Regions from separate parts of the Janthinobacterium sp. KBS0711 genome, predicted to be linked through region 1. Evidence: predicted binding sites of a transcription regulator. Region 1 holds the regulator's gene; each other region holds the start of a gene.
The links. Region 1 encodes FNR, which switches genes on or off when oxygen is low (the NO sensors DNR and NnrR bind a similar motif). Its sites were predicted from a motif close to TTGATNNNNATCAA; they were not measured.

Region 1 (3,584 bases):
CGCTACGCTACCTGGCGATGGGTATGCGTATGGCTTACCCAGCTCGCGTTCTACGGCTTGCCGTGGTTGACCTGGAATGGCAGGCAAGCCCTGCTGTTCGATTTGACCACGCGCAAGTTCTACATTTTCGGCGTCGTGCTGTGGCCCCAGGATTTCATCTACCTGGCGGCCCTGCTGATCATCTGTGCGTATCTGCTGTTCCTCGTCACGGCCATTGCCGGGCGGGTGTGGTGCGGGTTCTCTTGCCCGCAAACGGTGTACACGGAAATCTTCCTGTGGGTCGAACGCCGCATCGAGGGCACGCGCAGCGCGCGCATGGCCCTCGACAAGCAGGGCCCCTCCGTGCGCAAGGCCTTCAAGAAGACGGCCAAGCACCTGGTCTGGGGCGCCATCGCCCTGTGGACGGGCTTTACCTTTGTCGGCTACTTCACGCCGATCAAGGAACTGGCGCGCGAGGTGACCACCCTCAATTTCGGTCCCTGGGAATGGTTCTGGGTCTTGTTCTACAGCCTGGCAACCTACGGCAACGCGGGCTGGCTGCGCGAGCAGGTGTGCAAATACATGTGCCCCTACGCGCGCTTCCAGAGCGCCATGTTCGACCAGGACACCCTGATCATCACCTACGATGCCAAGCGCGGCGAACCACGCGGCGCGATGAGCAAGAAGGCCGGCAACAACGACAAGCTGGGCGACTGCATCGATTGCACCCTGTGCGTGCAGGTGTGTCCGACCGGCATCGATATCCGCAACGGCCTGCAGTATGAATGCATCGGCTGCGCCGCCTGCGTCGATGCCTGCAATACCGTGATGGACAAGGTCGAGCGGCCGCGTGGCCTGATACGCTACAGCACCGACCATGCGATGGAAAACAACTTCAATTCGAAGCAGATCCGCCAGCGCGCCATGCGCCCGCGCGTGCTGATCTACACGTCCATCCTGGCCCTGATCATCATCGCCGTGTGTACTTCGCTGGCCCTGCGCACGCCGCTGAAAATGGACGTGATCCGCGACCGCGGTTCGATGGGACGCGAAGTGGAAGACGGCATGATCGAAAACGTCTATCGTTTGCAGATCATGAACACCTCCGAGCAAACCCAGCATTTCAAAATCAGCGCATCCGGCTTGCCGGGCCTGACCTTGCTGACGCGCGAAGAAGTGACCTTGCAGCCGACGGAAACGCTGGGCTGGCCGATCCGCCTGCGCGTGCCGCACGGCGTCGGCGAGAAAGGGTCGAACAAGATTGCGATCGAATTGCACTCGTTGGACGACCCGTCGCTGCATGTGCGCGAAAGCGCGGTCTTCATCGTGCCGCGCTAATGCAGGAAGGCCGGTCCCCGCATGGGGGCTGGCCGTATACACAGAAACACAGGAGAAATACCATGTCCGACAGTCTGAAACTGCAACCTCCCGTTGCCCCGTGGTACAAGCATCGCTGGCCATGGCTGCTGATGATCGGTCCCGGCCTGTCCGTGGTCGTCGGCAGCTTCATGGGCTATATCGCGTTTACGCAGCCCGACGCACTGGTGGTGGGCGATTATTACAAGCAGGGCAAGGCGATCAACCAGGATTTGAAGCGCGACACGATCGCCAGCAACCTGGCGATGGATACGACCCTGTCGTATGACGTCGCTGCAGCGCGCCTCAGCGGTTCCGTGCACAGCTTCGGCAAGGCGTACCAGGGGCCGCTGCAGCTGCACCTGGCGCATGCGACCCTGCCGGAAAAGGATATCAAGCTGCTGGTGCAGCCCGATGCGGCCGGCAATTTCTCGGTAGCGCTGCCGATGCTCGAGCGCAGCCGCTGGCAGGTGCTGGTGGAAAACGACAAACGCGAGTGGCGCCTGTCCGGCATCTGGACCTGGCCCGTGCAACGCAGCATCGCGCTGCACGCGGATGAAGAGCTATAACGTACAGCGCCGGGAAAAAACCGTAGCGAGCGGCAGTGATTTGTGGCTGAGAAGCGCAGCTGTGCTAGAGCACAGCGAGCATCGCAGGCCGCAAAGCGCGACGCGCAGTAGGTTTTGACGGTGCTGTTATTTGCAGACGTCCGTGCCGGCTGTAATGGCCTTCAATTTCGCCGGCTGCAGGATCTCGATCTCGCGGTTCGAGACACGCAGCCAGCCTTCCTTCTTGAATTTCGACAATAAACGGCTGACGCTTTCGATGGTCAGGCCCAGGTAGTTGCCGATTTCCTCGCGCGACATGCGCAGCTGGAATTTGCTGCTCGAATAGCCGCGCGCCTCGTAGCGCGACGCCAGGTTGACGATGAAGGCGGCAAAGCGCTGCGTCGCCTGCATATTGCCCAGCAAGAGCATCACGCTTTGCTCGCGCGTGATTTCCTGGCTCATCATGCGGTGGAAATGACGGAGCAGGGTCGGCATATTGCCCAGTAATTGTTCCAGGCTGGAAAACGGGATTTCACACACTTCGCTGTCTTCCAGCGCCACCGCATTACAGTGGTGGCGGTCGGCGCTGATGGCGTCCATGCCCAGCAGTTCGCCGGCCATCTGGAAACCCGTCACCTGCTCTTCGCCGCCCGGATTGATCTGGTACGTCTTGAAGTGCCCCAGGCGGATCGCGTACAGGTTCTGGAACGAGTCGCCGATGCGGAACAGCGAGGCGCCGCGCACGATCTTGCGGCGGCGGCCGATGATCTGGTCCAGCCTGTCCATGTCGCCCACATCGAGGCCCATCGGCAGGCACAATTGATGCATGCTGCACGTCGAGCATCGCGCTCGCAACGCTTCCACGTTCACTGTGGGCAAGGTTGGAGTGAGTAGCGCTTCAGTCATGTCGGTACCTTTAAGAAAGTGCAACAACAAGTTTACTGCATACCGGGTTGCCGTGTGCCAATTTCACCGTAATTTCGGCGAATAAACGACGTCCAGCCTTTAATTATATGGCAACATCGTCAAAAGCCCATGCGGAGAGGGCAATTTGCGTGGCGGCGCTTGCCAAGCTGGGGTATTGATAGGAAAATTCCTGACAGCATTATCTGCCGCCTGTGCCGCACGGTACTGAAAAGGAAATCATGAAGCCTCTCGGCATCAAAGCAAAAGTCGCGCTGGCTACCAGCCTGACCTCGATCGCCATGATCGCCCTGGTCACCATGATCCAGGTGCAGCACATGCGCGACGATTTCACCCGCGTCCTGCTGAGCCAGCAATCATCGCTGATCACCCGCACCGCCGCCGAACTCGACGACAAGCTGGGCATGCTGCTGCAGATCGTCACCCTGACGGCACGGCAGCAGCCGCCGGAACTGATCGGCCAGCCCGTCCAATTGCGCGACTACTATTCGCGCCGCTCGATGCTGGTGCTGTTCGACGACGTGCTGGTGCTCGACGCGCACGGCGCCGTCGTGGCCGACATGCCGGAAGTGGCGGGACGCGCCGGCATCAACGTCGCCGAGCGCGAGTATTTCCAGACCGTGCTGCGCACGCGCCAGCCCATGATCACCGAGCCGATGCTGGGCAAATCGAGCGGCATGCCCATCGTGCAGATGGTCGCGCCCATACTCGCCGCCGATGGCCAGGTGGCCGGCGTGTTGATCGGCGTGCTGCGCCTGTACAAGGACAACCTGCTGG
Region 2 (3,584 bases), on a different contig from region 1:
CGGCGCCGTCGGAGGGATTATTGTTGTTGAGTTCGGCCATTTTTCTGCATCCATTGTTTGACGACTTCGGCGACACGCTCGGGTTCTTTTTCCGCCAGTACTTTCAGGTGGTCGACCATCACGTCGACCGCCGAGCCTGGCGGCGGCAAATCATAGTTTTCCAGCAGCGGCACGACCGGCATGTTGCCAGGCGCGGCCGCTTCGCCTTCGAGCGCCAGCGGGCTGCCGTTCACGCCCAAGGCCGGCGCGCCGGCAGCGGCTGCGCCATTGGCGCCGGCGGCGGCGTTGCTGCCGCCCAGTGCCAGGGCTGGATCGAGCTGTTTCAGTGGCGGCGGCGCCAGACGCGAGGTCAGCAGGCGCAGCATCGGACGCAGGATCAGGAAGTAGCCGAGCACGGCGCCCAGGGCGTACAGCAGCCAGCCGCTGAAGTCGACGACGGTATCGCGCTCTTCCCACCACTGCGCCACAGGCGGCTTGGCGGGGAAGGCCAGCGCCGTCAGGCTCAGGCTGTCGCCGCGCTGGGCGTTGATGCCCAGGCCGCTGCGCAGCATTTTTTCGATATTGCCCAGTTCGGCAGGGGTCCAGCCCGTTTTCGGATTCGGTGCGGCGGCGCTGTTGAGGACGACGGCCACGCTGAGTTTTTCCAGGCGGCCACGGCTGCGCTTGATCTGCGTGATGCTGCGGTCGTAGGCGTACTGGCGCGTGGTGGCGTTCTTGCGGGCCGTGCCATCGTCGGACGGCTTCGGCGCGCCATCGGCAGGGGCTGCGCTGGCGGCATCGGCCGGTGCCGGCACGGCGGCCGCTGGCGGACGGTTCGACAGGCTGCCGGGGATGCCGGCCACGGTGCGGTTGCGTTCCTGCTCTTCGCGCATCGCCTCGCTCGTCACTTTCGGGGCTTCGCCGTATTTTTCCAGCGTTTCGTCGACGCGGTCGTTGTTCACGGCGGCCGTCACGCTGAGCTTGAAGTTGTCTTCGCCGATGACGGGACCCAGCAAGCCCATGACGTTGTGGCGGATTTCATCCTGGAAGCGTTTCGCGCCTTCATTGCCGGCGGCCGAAGCGTCGAAGCCGTCCGTCAGGTCGACGTGCGCGGACAGCAGGTTGCCGCCCTGGTCGACCAGGCTCACGCGCGTGGGCGCCAGGCTGGCGACGCTGCCGGCCACCATGTTGATGACGGCGGCGATCTGTTCCGGCGCCAGGGTGCGGCCCGGTTTCAGCGCCACGACGACGGAAGCCGACGACTTGTCGCCGTCGCTGGCGACAAACGACGTCGACTTGGCAATCGACAGATGGACGCGCGCCGAAGCGATCGCGTCCATCGTCATGATGCTTTGCGCCAGTTCGCCTTCCAGGCCGCGGCGGAAGCGCACGTCCTGCACGAATTGGGAGACGCCCAGCGGGTCATTCTTGTCCATCAGTTCCAGGCCGGCCGGCAGCTGCGCCGTCACGCCTTTCGAGGCGAGCAGCATGCGCACCTTGCCCAGCACGGCGTCGGGCACCAGCACCTGGCCGCTGTCCGGATGCAAACGGTAGGGGATGTGCTCGGCGTCGAGTGTCGCCATCATGTCCGTCACGGCCACTTTTTCGCGCGCGCCAAACACCGGCTTGTAGTTGGCCTGGTCGCGCCAGGCATACATGGTCACCATGGCGGTGATGCCGATGGCCAGCACGACGATGGGAACCAGGTTTTTCAGCAGGGCGGGCGGGATGGCGGGCTGGGCGCCAGGGCGCCAGCGCGCAAATGCGGACTTCATGGTGGTAATCACTTGGGGTAACTTTCGCTGGGAGGCTGGGCGTGGATCAGGGCGTGAAGATTACAGAGGCAGTTTGATGAGTTCGTCGACGGCGCCCATGACTTTGTTGCGCACTTGCATCAACATGGAGAAGGACAGGCTCGCTTCCTGGCTGGCCAGCATGGCGCCGACCATGTCGTCGCTCTTGCCGCTGTCGACATCGCTCATTTTTTGCGCGGCCATGCGGTCATCGCCGTTGACCTTGCCGATGGCGTCTTTCATGCTTTGCGCAAAAGAGAAGCCCGATTGCTCCGGTGCGCCGAACTGGGCGGCCGGCATGATGCTGGCGCCCAGGGCGCGCGCGTCATTGCTCAGTGCTGCCAGATCGGCCTTGATCAGACCTGCGAGTTCGTTGCTCATCTTGCCCTCTACTTTCAATATGCGGTGACGTATCAATCAGAAATTACTGGTGTTGCCATTCCGGCAGAATTGCATGTCATGCGATTTGCCCGGCCCGATCCGCAGGGCCCATCAGTTTTATCAGTTGCCACACCATCCGCTCAAGCAGACTCAAACAAACTCAGCAAACCCGCGCCGGCAGGATTTACATGGCCATGACAACTAATATTTATCTGATAAAAGTTTCTGCTGGTGGCAATAAGAAGAACTGAAAACTGCCATAAAAAACCGGAATCAGGTAAGCGGAATGGCACACTGCAAATCACTATTTTGTCCCTATAAGCTTACCTCGGGGCAACTATAAAGTAAAGAGAGGATTGCCTCAAGGAATATTGATACATGGCAATATTTAGCGTTTTCATGTATTGTTCAGCACCGTAGTCATCCAGCATGCGATACGATGCGCAATCGTTTGCTTGCAAGCCTGTCGGCAAGAGCAAGATGATGCTGTATTTAATTTCGGGCGATCCGTATAATTTGTTCTGCCACCGCAATACGACATGACCCTCATGATAACCACTAAGACAGATCAAACTGTGCGCCATCAAGTCCTCGATTCCTGTCTGCTTGGACGTCCTGTCCATTTGCTGCATGTATTCGGCGCGCAGCTGCGCGACGACCTGGCCGTGGCCCTGCGCCAGCCCATGAGCCGTCGCTACTGGGGTAATTTCCAGATCGATGCCGTGACCTTGTCGCGCGTCGAGAACGAGGACAGCGCGAACCGCTGGCTGAGTTTTTCCACGCAGGCCGGCCAGCCGGGCTTTGCGCTCGAGCGGCAGATACTCTTGAGCGTGCTGAACTATCGCTATGGTAGTGCCGGCGCCAAGGGGCCGCTGCCCGATCCGGCGCAAGTGCGCGTGACGGCCACGGAAGAACGCCTCGCTGTGGTGCTCGGACAACAGTTGGTGGGCAGCTTGTTTGCCCGCATCCACAAAAACCTGCAAACCCTGGGCAAGAGCAGCGACATCGACACCAATGCCGAGGTCGCCGTGCAGTCCGGCGTGCACCCGGCACGCGGCAGCTGGATCATCACCGTGGCCCTGAGCGACGTCGAGGCGGGGCAGAGCGGCCAGTTCTGGTTCTCGCTGGACAAGCGCCTGATGGCCGACGTGCTGCGCGGCCTGCTGCCCGAGCGCGCGCAAGCGAAGAAGGCCTTGCGCGGCAGCGTGCGTCCGCTCGCTTCGCGCCTGCAGGTAACCCTGGAAGGCCGCCTTGTCAGCAAGCAGGTGCAGCTGGGCGCCCTGTTTGACTTGCGCGTGGGCGACGTGATTCCCGTCAGCCTGAGCCGTACCGACGTCATGCTCGACGATTCCCGTTTATTTACAGCGGCTGTTTCCGAACACAAGGGCAAGCTCTGTTTAACCTCATTTGAAGATGTCGAATAATATGAAT
Region 3 (3,584 bases), on a different contig from region 1:
CTGCCCACGCGCGCCGGCGAAGCCGTGCAATTCACGTGGCTGGCCAGCGATGCGCCGCACGAGCGGGCGCGCAGCCGCATGAGCATTGCACCGGCCGACGGCACGGTGACGGAAAACGAGCCGTACAGCCAGCAAGCGCTGGGCTCGCGCCTCGTCAACATCATTTATCCGCTGCACATGGGCACGTATTTTGGTTTGCCAGGCCGCATCATCGTTACCTTGGCCAGCCTGGGCCTGCCCTTGTTCGCCGTCACGGGCTGGATGCTGTACCTGGGCCGCCGCAAGGCAAAACGGGCTGTGCAGGCGCAGCGCGCCATGCTGGGCGCCGGCGCGCCGGGCAAGACGGACACAGGTTTACCTATCCTCGTCGCCTACGCCAGCCAGTCGGGCCAAGCCGAGCGCCTGGCCCTGGAAAGCGCGCGCGCCCTGCAGCAGGCCGGAGTGGCCGTCAACGTGCAGTCGCTGGACCGGTTTGATCCCGCGCAATTGCGCCAGTACGAACGGGCCCTGATCGTTGCCAGCACCTTTGGCGAAGGCGAGGCGCCGGACGGCACGCGCCGCTTCGCGCGCCTGCTGCAAACAACAGCCGGCACGCCGCTGGCGGGCCTCGAATTTGGCATGCTGGCCCTGGGCGACCACCATTACAGCGCCTTCTGCGGCTTTGGCCATGCGCTGGCGCAACAATTGCAGGCGCTGGGCGCCACGCCCTTGTTCCCCCTGATCGAAGTCGACAAGCACGACCCCGCCGCCCTGGCCGACTGGTCCACAGCGCTGGCCCGCTGCAGCGGCAGCGCCATCGACGCCATCGGCGTGCAGGAAGAAACGTCGTATGCCGAGTGGCGCCTGGCGCGCCGCGTGCTGCTCAACCCGGGCAGCCTGGGCGGCGAATTGCATGAAATCACTTTGACGGGCCCGGCCGGCGCCACTTGGGAAGCGGGCGCACTGGCCGAAATCATCGCCTGCAATGCCGATGGCAGCCATGGCGATGCAGATAATGCCCACCACGCGCCCCGCAGCTATTCGCTCGCTTCGCTGCCATCCGATGGCGAACTGCAATTGCTGGTGCGCCAGGAACGCCATGCGGGCGAGGCAAACCAGGGCCATGGCCTCGCTTCCGGCTGGTTGACCCGTTTCGCCCCGCTGGGCAGCCCCATCCGCCTGCGCCTGCAAGCCAATCCCGCCTTCGCGCCCGCCCTCGTCGACGTGCCCTGCATTTATATCGGTAATGGTTCCGGCCTGGCCGGCCTGCGTGCGCATTTACGCGCGCGCCAGCGGGCGGGGCTGGCCCGCAACTGGCTGCTGTTTGGCGAACGCCAGCAAGCTTTTGACAACGTCTGCGGCGCGGAGTTGCAAGGCTGGCTCGACGCTGGCCACCTGGCGCGTCTGGACAGGGTCTTTTCGCGCGATGGTGAAATTCGGGAATACGTGCAAGACCGCCTGCGCGCCAGCGCCGGCGAGCTGCGCGACTGGCTGGCGCAAGGCGCCATCGTCTACGTGTGCGGCAGCCTGCAAGGCATGGCCACAGGAATCGATGCTGTACTGCAAGAAGTGCTGGGCCAGGATGGCGTCGACGCCCTGCTGGCGGCCGGACGCTACCGCCGCGACGTGTATTGATCTGGCTCAGCCGATTACCAGCACGGCCCGGCTATGTGGGCAGGCGCACAGTCAGCGCCGCCCATCGGACTAGAGTGTAGGCATTCCCACCCACTGTCTGCGAGGCTAGCCATGAAAAACCCCTGGATGAGCATGTACCTGAGCACCGCCAACCGCATCGCCAACACGGCGCGCGGCCACGCGACGGCCGCCGTCAAGCGCGAGGCGGCAAAAAATACGCGACAGTTGACGCAAGTGTGGTTCGATTCCTTCCTGCCCGCGGCGGGCAAGCCACGGCGCAGCCGCAAGGCCAAATAGGCCCCTGGCAGCAGGCGAACTGGTGCAGTGCATCACAGCAATAAGTTGAAGTTACGACCAGGTGAACTAAACTGCAAGCATGGTAGTACATAAGGAAGTGACCGGCAGGCGCCGCATCCCCGCGCCGCCGCCGGGACACCGGGAGACGACCATGTTGACGCTCAAAGTGCTGGCCTGCCTTGCCCTGTCGGCCCTGATGCTTGCACCCCTCGTGTTGAGGGATACGATGCAGCTATCCGCCGGGCAGCAGTTGCAGGTGCCGAATGTCGATGCGCAAGCCCTATGGGCCCACTGGCCCAAGCATTAATAATACGCGCGGCTGAGAAAACGCCGCTGGCGGCGTTGCCGTGCCTAGTCGTACATTCGTACTGCCTTCGGCACGGCGCCTTGCCAGCAACGTTTTTCAGCGGCGCTCGGTAGTGACGTTCACATTCAAAAACTGCGTTGTTGCCGGTGGGAATTTGTTTTCTTCACCGATCAGTTTTTCTAGTTTTCCTCAAACCCTCTCCACTACACATTTGATCCAGGTCATGGATTTCTCTCTTCGCTACGTCCACACTGGAACAGTCCGCTTCGCACCGTGACGGACTTAACCGGGAGCATCGGCATGGGTAAATCGCATTGGAAGGATGAGATGGCGCTGGGTGTTCCCGTCATCGACGAGGCGCATGAGGCGCTGTTTCAGGAGCTGGCGCGGCTGCAGCAGTTGGGCGACCAGCATTTCAGCGTGGCGTTTCGCGAGCTGATTGCGGCCGTCGAACGCGATTTTCGCGAGGAGGAGGATTTGATGGAAGAAATCGCCTTTCCCTCGCTGGCCAACCACCGCGAACAGCATGCCCGCGTGCTCAGCGGCTTGCACCATGCCTGGGCCGCCGTCGATGAAGGCGATCTGGAACAGGGCCGCCATGCGCTGTCGCTGTTGCCGCAATGGCTGATCTTTCACCAGGCCACCATGGACCTGGCCCTGGCGGCGGCGCTGGAACTGGTGCAGCGCCAGCCCAACTAGTTTCTACAGCAGCAACACCGTCGCCTGCTCGGGCATGACCACGCGGTAGTGTCCCGGGTATTTGTCTTCACCGTCGAAAATCTTGCAAAACACGGGCTGGTTGATGTCGTTGACGGCCGCCTCGTTCATGGGCAAGGTGGCGATCAATTGCTCGCCATCCATCAACTGCAAGGCGCTGCCCCGTTCCGCCGCGCAAAAGGCCAGCGATTGCACGTCGCTGGCGAACGGCCGCTTGTACCACGGCGTGATGGCCCGCACGGCGCGCCGGGCGTCGCGCAAGACTTGCCCCACGCGCGTGACGTTCCACGCATCGCGCGCCACGGCGGGCTGCAGCACGATATTCGCCGTCAGCTCGCCCCTGCCCTTGTTCACCAGGAAAGTACCGTCCTGCGCGGCGATGTCATCGTTGAGCGGCACGACAAACACGCCGCCGTCGGACACCTTGATCGGCATGGGCGCGCCATTGCCTTGCAAGGCCACGCGCACGTCGTCGATAGTGGCGCTCAGCTTGGCAGGAATCAGGCGCAGGGCCATGACCACGCTGCCGCTCGACACTTGCCACACTTTCCTGGCTGTCAGATAGCTTTCGCGGTAAGCCGTGAAGCGCACGCGCGGCGCCTTGGCGTCGCTGTTGGCCGTGATCGTCACCGTTTGCGGTGGCAAGTCT

Region 2: VM94_RS19150 (FliM/FliN family flagellar motor switch protein) is a predicted target of FNR. The motif match lies at 2,525-2,538, and genes of this name have one in related genera.
Region 3: VM94_RS12310 (bacteriohemerythrin) is a predicted target of FNR. The motif match lies at 2,430-2,443, and genes of this name have one in related genera.

Annotation. Positions count from the first base shown of each region.
Region 1 covers NZ_LBCO01000004.1:62,386-65,969, forward strand. The annotation lists gene ccoG (cytochrome c oxidase accessory protein CcoG) at 1-1,317, shown strand, start outside; gene VM94_RS00855 (FixH family protein) at 1,380-1,904, shown strand; gene fnr (fumarate/nitrate reduction transcriptional regulator Fnr) at 2,031-2,789, opposite strand; gene VM94_RS00865 (response regulator) at 3,029-3,584, shown strand, end outside.
Region 2 covers NZ_LBCO01000033.1:100,773-104,356, forward strand. The annotation lists gene VM94_RS19135 (flagellar motor switch protein FliG) at 1-40, opposite strand, end outside; gene fliF (flagellar basal-body MS-ring/collar protein FliF) at 18-1,754, opposite strand; gene VM94_RS19145 (flagellar hook-basal body complex protein FliE) at 1,815-2,153, opposite strand; gene VM94_RS19150 (FliM/FliN family flagellar motor switch protein) at 2,729-3,577, shown strand; gene VM94_RS19155 (FliM/FliN family flagellar motor switch protein) at 3,579-3,584, shown strand, end outside.
Region 3 covers NZ_LBCO01000020.1:215,764-219,347, reverse strand. The annotation lists gene VM94_RS12320 (PepSY domain-containing protein) at 1-1,614, shown strand, start outside; gene VM94_RS28215 (hypothetical protein) at 1,726-1,911, shown strand; gene VM94_RS28520 (hypothetical protein) at 2,063-2,218, shown strand; gene VM94_RS12310 (bacteriohemerythrin) at 2,519-2,917, shown strand; gene VM94_RS12305 (hypothetical protein) at 2,921-3,584, opposite strand, start outside.